DNA from 3 places in the Terrabacter sp. NPDC080008 genome. Region 1 is predicted to be linked to each of the others. Evidence: riboswitches for the same ligand, from Rfam matches in the RefSeq annotation. Region 1 holds a riboswitch; each other region holds the start of a gene.
The links. Region 1 has a riboswitch for cyclic di-AMP ahead of AB0316_RS05760 (transglycosylase family protein). Riboswitches for the same ligand answer to the same signal wherever they lie in the genome.
Positions count from the first base shown of each region.

Region 1 (2,193 bases):
CAACGGTCCGTGGGACGACGAGGACGGCTGGGAGGACCAGGAGCCCGTCCAGCGCGAGGGGGACCCGCGCATCGGGCTGCCCACTCGCACCGGGCTGCTCGCTGCCGTGGCGGTCGCCTGGGTGGGCACGCTGATGGCGTGGCCCGGGGTGGCGCTCGTCTCGATCGCCATGCTGTCTGCCCTGGCCCGTGCCACCGACCGGTCGGTGACCGCCCTGGTGCTGCGGCGCTACGACTTCGGCCGGCGCCGCAGCGACGTGCCGTTCGCCGTGGTCTCGAGCCCCTGGCACCTCGTCGTCGGTGCGGTCGCGACGGTCGTGGGACTGCTGCTGCCGGTCGCCGTGGCGCTCGCCGGCGTCTTCGCAACAGCGCTGATGCTCGCGGGAGCCCAGGGTGGTGACCTCGGGCCCGGCTCTCCCGCAACGCTGGCCGTCGGTGGCGCCATCGGCCTGCTGATGCTCTGGTGGGGCCCCGGTGGGGCGTCGCTGCGGCGAGGGTCTCGCTCGATGGCGCGGACGATCGTGCCGAGCGGCGTCGCGGGACAGGTCGTCTCGGGTGTGCTCGTGGTCTTCGGCGCGGTGGCGGCGCTGACGGCGCTGCGGCACGGCATGAGCTTCACCTGGACCCCCTTCAGCGCCAGCCCGTTCGGGCGCTGACCGGTCGGACAGGCACGGCCTGCACGGGAGCCCGAGCGGGCTGAGTGGGCCCTTCGATGGCGCGCTCCACGCGTACGCCCCCTGTGTGTCGCTCGTGAGCGGGCCGTGGGCCTCGTGTGGGCGTACCGCATCACCCCAGACCGGTGGGCGACGAAAAGATCACGAAATTGTCTCGACTCGGCTTGTGTGGCGTTGAAACCTCACGTACCGTCAGTGCTCGGCGGCACCCGGCTCTTGGGCCGGAAGGGGGGGATCGACTCGTCGTCCCGTTCCGCTTCGTCGCGTCCGGCTTGGGCCGGCCGCTCCCCACAACTTCACATGGACACCCAAAAATCCGTTCCCTGAGCGCGCCGAGCCTCGCCAGCCAGGGATGTAGCCCACACCCGTGGGCCGGGCGAGGACGGGGGACCCAGTGCGGTCAGAGCACACTCACGCGAAGAAGCGCGAGGTGGCATCTGGCCTGGGGGTGAAGTCGCTTCTGCGACAGGGCACCTGACGCCCCAACCCGACAGCTAACCCCGCAGGCGCACGTCAGGAAGGAAACACCCAACCATGCAGTACCTGTCCAAGCATGCTGCGGCGAAGAAGATCTCTGTGAAGCAGCGCCTTGCGGGCGTCGGCATCGCCGGAGCGGCCACCATCGTCGGGGGCCTCGCCACCGCAGGTTCGGCCAAGGCGTCCTCGGTCTGGGACGCGGTCGCCGCGTGCGAGTCCGGCGGCAACTGGCACATCAACACCGGCAACGGCTTCTACGGCGGCCTGCAGTTCACCAAGAGCACGTGGCTCGGCTACGGCGGCGGCGCCTACGCCTCGCGCGCCGACTTCGCCTCGCGTGACGCGCAGATCGCCGTGGCGCAGCGCGTGCTCGCCGGCCAGGGCCCCGGCGCCTGGCCCGTCTGCTCGGTGCGTGCCGGCCTCAGCCGCTCCAACGGCGGTGCGACCTCGAGCAACATCAGCGTCTCCCGCTCCACGCAGCGTGCGCCGCTGACCACCAAGAAGTCGACCGTCCAGAAGTCGACCGTCAAGAAGTCCGTCAGCAAGAAGAAGACGTACGCCGCCGCCCCGACGGTCACGAACACGGCCAGGAACACCGCCACGGGCCGGCAGATCACCGTCCGCAGCGGCGACACCCTCGGCCAGCTGGCCGAGCGCTACCACGTGCGCGGTGGCTGGAAGACGCTGTGGAAGGCGAACGGGGCCCGGGTCACCAACCCGAACCTCATCTTCGTCGGCCAGGTGCTCCGCCTTCCCTGACCTGCTGGTAGAACTGAGCCGGACGGCCCCGCGCGACCAACCCCTGGGTTGCGCGGGGCCGTTCTTCTGTCCCCGGCCGGCCCGCGCCCGCCGGCGGCCGTCGTTTGGGCGTATGCCGCGGGGCTCCGTTACGCTTTCGCCCGTCCGCAGGCTCGTGCCGCGGGCGTGCTGGCGTGGCGCAATCGGTAGCGCACCTGTCTTGTAAACAGGGGGTTAGGGGTTCGAGTCCCCTCGCCAGCTCTCTGACCAGCACAAACATGCAGGAAGGTCTCCTGCTCGCCGGT
Region 1 covers NZ_JBFBLC010000001.1:1,219,904-1,222,096, forward strand. The annotation lists gene AB0316_RS05755 (serine/threonine-protein kinase) at 1-655, shown strand, start outside; cyclic di-AMP (ydaO/yuaA leader) riboswitch at 994-1,199, shown strand; gene AB0316_RS05760 (transglycosylase family protein) at 1,208-1,909, shown strand; tRNA gene AB0316_RS05765 (tRNA-Thr) at 2,077-2,149, shown strand.

Region 2 (2,193 bases), 720 kb from region 1:
GTCCTCGCCGGTGAGGAGTGGCTCGAGGTCTGAGCGAGGACGGGCCGCCGCGGGTGTCCGGAATGGACCACTTTCCTTTTGCAGACGCCCGTTTCGCACAATACAGTCGGTTCATCCCCTCCATGACCGGTCCGACACCGAAGTGAGGACCAGGATTGGCCCCCAGGTTTGCGTCAGTCGACGACTACATCGCGTCCTACCCCGAAGACACGCGGACGCAGCTCGCCGGGGTGAGGAAGGCGATCAAGAAGGTGGCCCCGCACGCGGCCGAGAAGATCAGCTACGGCATGGCGACCTTCACCGTCGACGGCAAGCCGCTCGTCTACTACGCCGGCTGGAAGAACCACGTCGGGCTCTACCCCGTGCCCACCGGTAGCCCGGAGTTCGAGGAGGCCATCGCCCCCTACCGCCGGGCCAAGGACACCGTCCGCTTCCCGGTCAGCCGGCCGGTGCCGCTCGAGCTGATCGGCGAGATCACCCGGCTCTGCCTCGCCCGCCGTGCCGCCGTGTCGGAGAGCTCCGACAGCTGACCCGTCGGCCACCCCAAGACGGTGGTGCTCGGTCGCCGAGCAGCCACAGGCGCTACCCCGGGCGGCCACAGCCGGACCACAGGCTTGATGTGATCTGCCTCTCACGATCTGCCCGGTCAGGGCTGATTCCGGCCGGAAATCTGGACATAGGGTGACGCAACGGACGCCATGCCGTTACCTCGGCGTGACTTTTGCTGATCGACTCCTCTACTCTTCGGGAGTCCGTCCATCAGGTCGGGCTCTCGCGTGGTGGACCGCCTAGTCCTGTCACCACCTGGCGAGAAGAACCAAACCCTTGTGACAGGAGCGGAGGAACCACACGTTTCTCCGGGCGTCCGGCGCAACGACTCCGGACGTCCTTGGGGTTAAGCCTCAGCCCCGCCGACGAAGTCTCGTCAGCTGGGTCGGAGGCCGGGCACCTTTCCGCCCGAACCCGACAGCTAACTTCGTAGGCGCGGAGAGGCACAGCCGTGATCAACGACACCACCCGTGGGCGCCACCGCGCGCCCGGACGCCACAACCCCCTGAGCGAGCTCAAGCTCCTCGCTCGCGAGTCGGCCCAGCCGGCCCTGAAGGCAGGCGCCCTCGTGGCCGCCACCGGCGGTCTCGTCGCCGGGTTCGCCAACCCGGCGAGCGCCGACACCCTGTCCGCCGCCAAGTCGGCCGGCGTCAACGCCGCCGCCCCCGAGGCGGCTCCCGCCGCGGTGGGCCCGGCCACGACCGCCGCACCCGCGCCGTCGACGGCCCTGTCCAAGATCGGCTTCGCGCCCGCCACGCAGCAGACCGCTGCCCAGCGCGTGGAGAAGACCAAGCCCGAGGTCATCGAGGACGAGCAGGTCAAGGCCGAGCGTGCCGACGCCGCTGCGAAGGCTGCGGCAGCCAAGGCCGCTGCCGACCGTCAGGCCGCCACGCAGCGCGCCTCGCGCGACCTGACCCGCCGCACCCTGACCAACAGCACCTCGTCCGTCAAGGTGAGCGCCAACGCGTCCGCGCCCAGCGCCTCGTCGGGCATGCGGGCCTCCTCCAACTGGGCCACCGCCGGCCAGTGCACGTGGGGCGCCCTCAACAAGTGGTACCAGTCCGAGGGCTACTACCCCGGTGGCTGGACCGGCAACGCGATGGCCTGGGCCTCCGGCGCACGGTCCGCGGGCTACACCGTGAGCAGCACCCCGCGTACGCGATCGATCATCGTCATGCAGCCCGGTGTCGCCGGCTCCTCGAGCGTCGGCCACGTCGGCTGGGTCACCGCCGTCAACGGCAACAAGGTGACCATCATCGAGATGAACGCCACCGCGGGTCCGTACAACTACGACACCCGCACGGTGACGCTGAGCGGCGGCATGTCGTTCATCTACGCTCCGTGAGCGCAGCAGGTTCCGCGCACTGACGCGACTGTGGGAAGGGGAGGACGCCTCGGGCGTCCTCCCCTTCTGCGTCCCCATCCACGGCCTCACAACGAGCGTTCCCTCCTTGCGTGCCAGCCGAGCGCAGCCTGCGAGGTAGCCCACAACCGGGGGCAATCGGGAATGATCGGTCGGCTCTGCTCCTTGACGCCTAGGTAGTTGAAGGCTCCACCGCCTCCCCCGGCGGTGCCCGCCTCGACAGATCCGACCGTCCCCCACACGTGAGGAGCAGGCCCGTGAGCACTGCCTTCGAGAGCATC
Region 2 covers NZ_JBFBLC010000001.1:502,608-504,800, reverse strand. The annotation lists gene AB0316_RS02380 (alpha/beta hydrolase) at 1-33, shown strand, start outside; gene AB0316_RS02375 (DUF1801 domain-containing protein) at 156-530, shown strand; cyclic di-AMP (ydaO/yuaA leader) riboswitch at 806-997, shown strand; gene AB0316_RS02370 (CHAP domain-containing protein) at 1,001-1,894, shown strand; gene AB0316_RS02365 (alkene reductase) at 2,170-2,193, shown strand, end outside.
Region 2: it holds a riboswitch for cyclic di-AMP, as region 1 does, so the genes downstream of both, AB0316_RS02370 (CHAP domain-containing protein) here and AB0316_RS05760 (transglycosylase family protein) in region 1, are expected to answer to the same signal.

Region 3 (2,193 bases), on a different contig from region 1:
GCACCGACCCGCCAACCGGGACGTCGGGGTCGAGCTCGAAGGCGCGCAGGCGCACCGTCACGTCGTGCGGACGCTCGAAGGCCGCGATGGCGGCCTGCAGACGGCGTTTGGCCACCCACGAGTAGGGGCAGACCAGGTCGCTCCAGAGGTCGAGCTCGATGTGGGTCGTGGACTCTGCGGCAGGCTGGACGGTCATCACGTCAGTCAACCACGGGCCACGGGACGAGCCGGGGAACGCGCTGTGCCCCCACCGCGATGCGGTGGGGGCACAGGGCGTGTGTGCGAGAGGCGGCGCTCAGAAGCGGCCGTAGCCGGACGGCGTGGTCCAGATCGAGTGGTTGCCGGTCGTGGTGCCGGGACGCTGCGCGTCGATCATGCGGCCGGGGCTGACGTAGATGCCGACGTGGTAGGCCGGCGAGCCGAAGAAGACCAGGTCACCGGGGCTCGGGCTGCTGACCCGGGTCGCCGCCGCCTGCTGCGCGGACGCCGTGCGCGGGATCGAGATGCCCGCCTGGCGGTAGACGTAGGAGGTGAAGCCCGAGCAGTCGAAGCCGGACGGGGTGGTGCCGCCGTAGACGTACGGGATGCCGAACAGCGACTGGGCGATGCCGACGATGCCGGAGGCGCTGGGGGCGGGAGCCGGAGCGGAGTCCGCAGCCGGGGCGGGGTTCAGGGCAACCCGCTCGGCGGAGCGCGACACCCGCTGCGAGGCGGCCTGGCGGTCCGCGGCGGCCTTGGTCGCAGCCTCCTCGGCGGCCTTCTGCTCGGCGCGCTGGGTCTTCACCGCGATGTCCTCGATGACGACCGGCGCGGCCTTGGCCTGCTTGAGCGCGGGCTTGGCGAAGCCGATGGCCGACAGGGCGTTGCCTGCCGTGAGGGTGCCGGCCGCGGGACCGACGGCGGCCGGGGCCGCCACGACGCTGCTCGATCCGTCGGCGGCGTTCGCCGTGCCGGCGAACGAGGCGACGAGTCCACCGGAGGCGGCCACGATGGCGGCACCCTTGACGGCGGGCTGGGCAGACTCCTTGGCGATCGTCTTCAGCTCCGCGAGCGCGCTGAAGCGACCGGGGGCGCGGTGGCGCCCGGGAACGTTCTGAGCCACGTTTGACCTCTCGACGCCGGCGAGGTGAGCTGTCGGGTTCGGGCTGGAGGTACTAGCCCGGCCTTCGCTCGGACCGATATCGGTCCACGGAGGGCTTCACCCCGAGGACGTCTCACGACGTCCGCAGAAAGTGGTTCCCCCGCTCCTGCCATGCGGTTCGTGCCGAGCCTCGGGTCGATGGCAGGACTAGGCGGTCCGACCCGGGGCACCTGCTCGACGGGGAGAGCAAGTGGGGCCAACCGTACCCAAGCACCCCATCGGTTGTCACGTTCAGGACACGGGAAGTCAAAGACTTTTCCGGGATCGCGTAAACGAGGTCAGGCGGCCTGGCAGAAGACGTGGACCGCGACGTCGTCGGGCAGCGACACCCCGGCGGACGGCTCGCCGCCCTCCCGGACTGCCAGGACGCGGCCTCCCTCGCGCACCACCTCGACCCGCGCGCCGGGCACGACACCGGCGCTGGTCAGCAGCGCGAGCGCCTCGGGATCGACCTGCACCGGCTCGCCGATGCGCCGGATCGTCACGACGGACGGGTCGTCGCCCACGACGGCAGCCAAGGTGCGCAGCCCGGCGAGGAAGTCCTGCTCCTGCTCCACGCCGAGCTCGGCCAGACCCGGGATCGGGTTGCCGTACGGCGACTCGAGGCCCTCCCCGATGAGGCCGAGGATCTTGCGCTCGACCTTCTCGGACATGACGTGCTCCCACCGGCAGGCCTCGTCGTGGGCGTACTCCCACTCGAGGCCGATGACGTCGACGAGGAGGCGCTCGGCGAGGCGGTGCTTGCGCATGACGCGGGTGGCCAGCAGGCGGCCGCGCTCGGACAGCTCCAGGTGACGGTCGCCCGTGACGGCGACGAGGCCGTCGCGCTCCATGCGCGCCACCGTCTGCGACACCGTGGGGCCCGAGTGGCCGAGACGCTCGGCGATGCGGGCGCGGAGGGGCACGATGCCCTCCTCCTCCAGCTCGAAGATGGTGCGGAGGTACATCTCGGTGGTGTCGATCAGGTCGGTCACGGTCATACCCTCTCAGAGTCGGGCAGCGGTCAGAGCCCGCCCGGCGCCGGTGCCCGGGTGGGGTCGTGTCGCGGCACC
Region 3 covers NZ_JBFBLC010000004.1:447,810-450,002, reverse strand. The annotation lists gene AB0316_RS14590 (DsbA family oxidoreductase) at 1-196, opposite strand, end outside; gene AB0316_RS14585 (C40 family peptidase) at 296-1,102, opposite strand; cyclic di-AMP (ydaO/yuaA leader) riboswitch at 1,105-1,270, opposite strand; gene AB0316_RS14580 (iron dependent repressor, metal binding and dimerization domain protein) at 1,420-2,115, opposite strand; gene AB0316_RS14575 (MFS transporter) at 2,145-2,193, opposite strand, start outside.
Region 3: it holds a riboswitch for cyclic di-AMP, as region 1 does, so the genes downstream of both, AB0316_RS14585 (C40 family peptidase) here and AB0316_RS05760 (transglycosylase family protein) in region 1, are expected to answer to the same signal.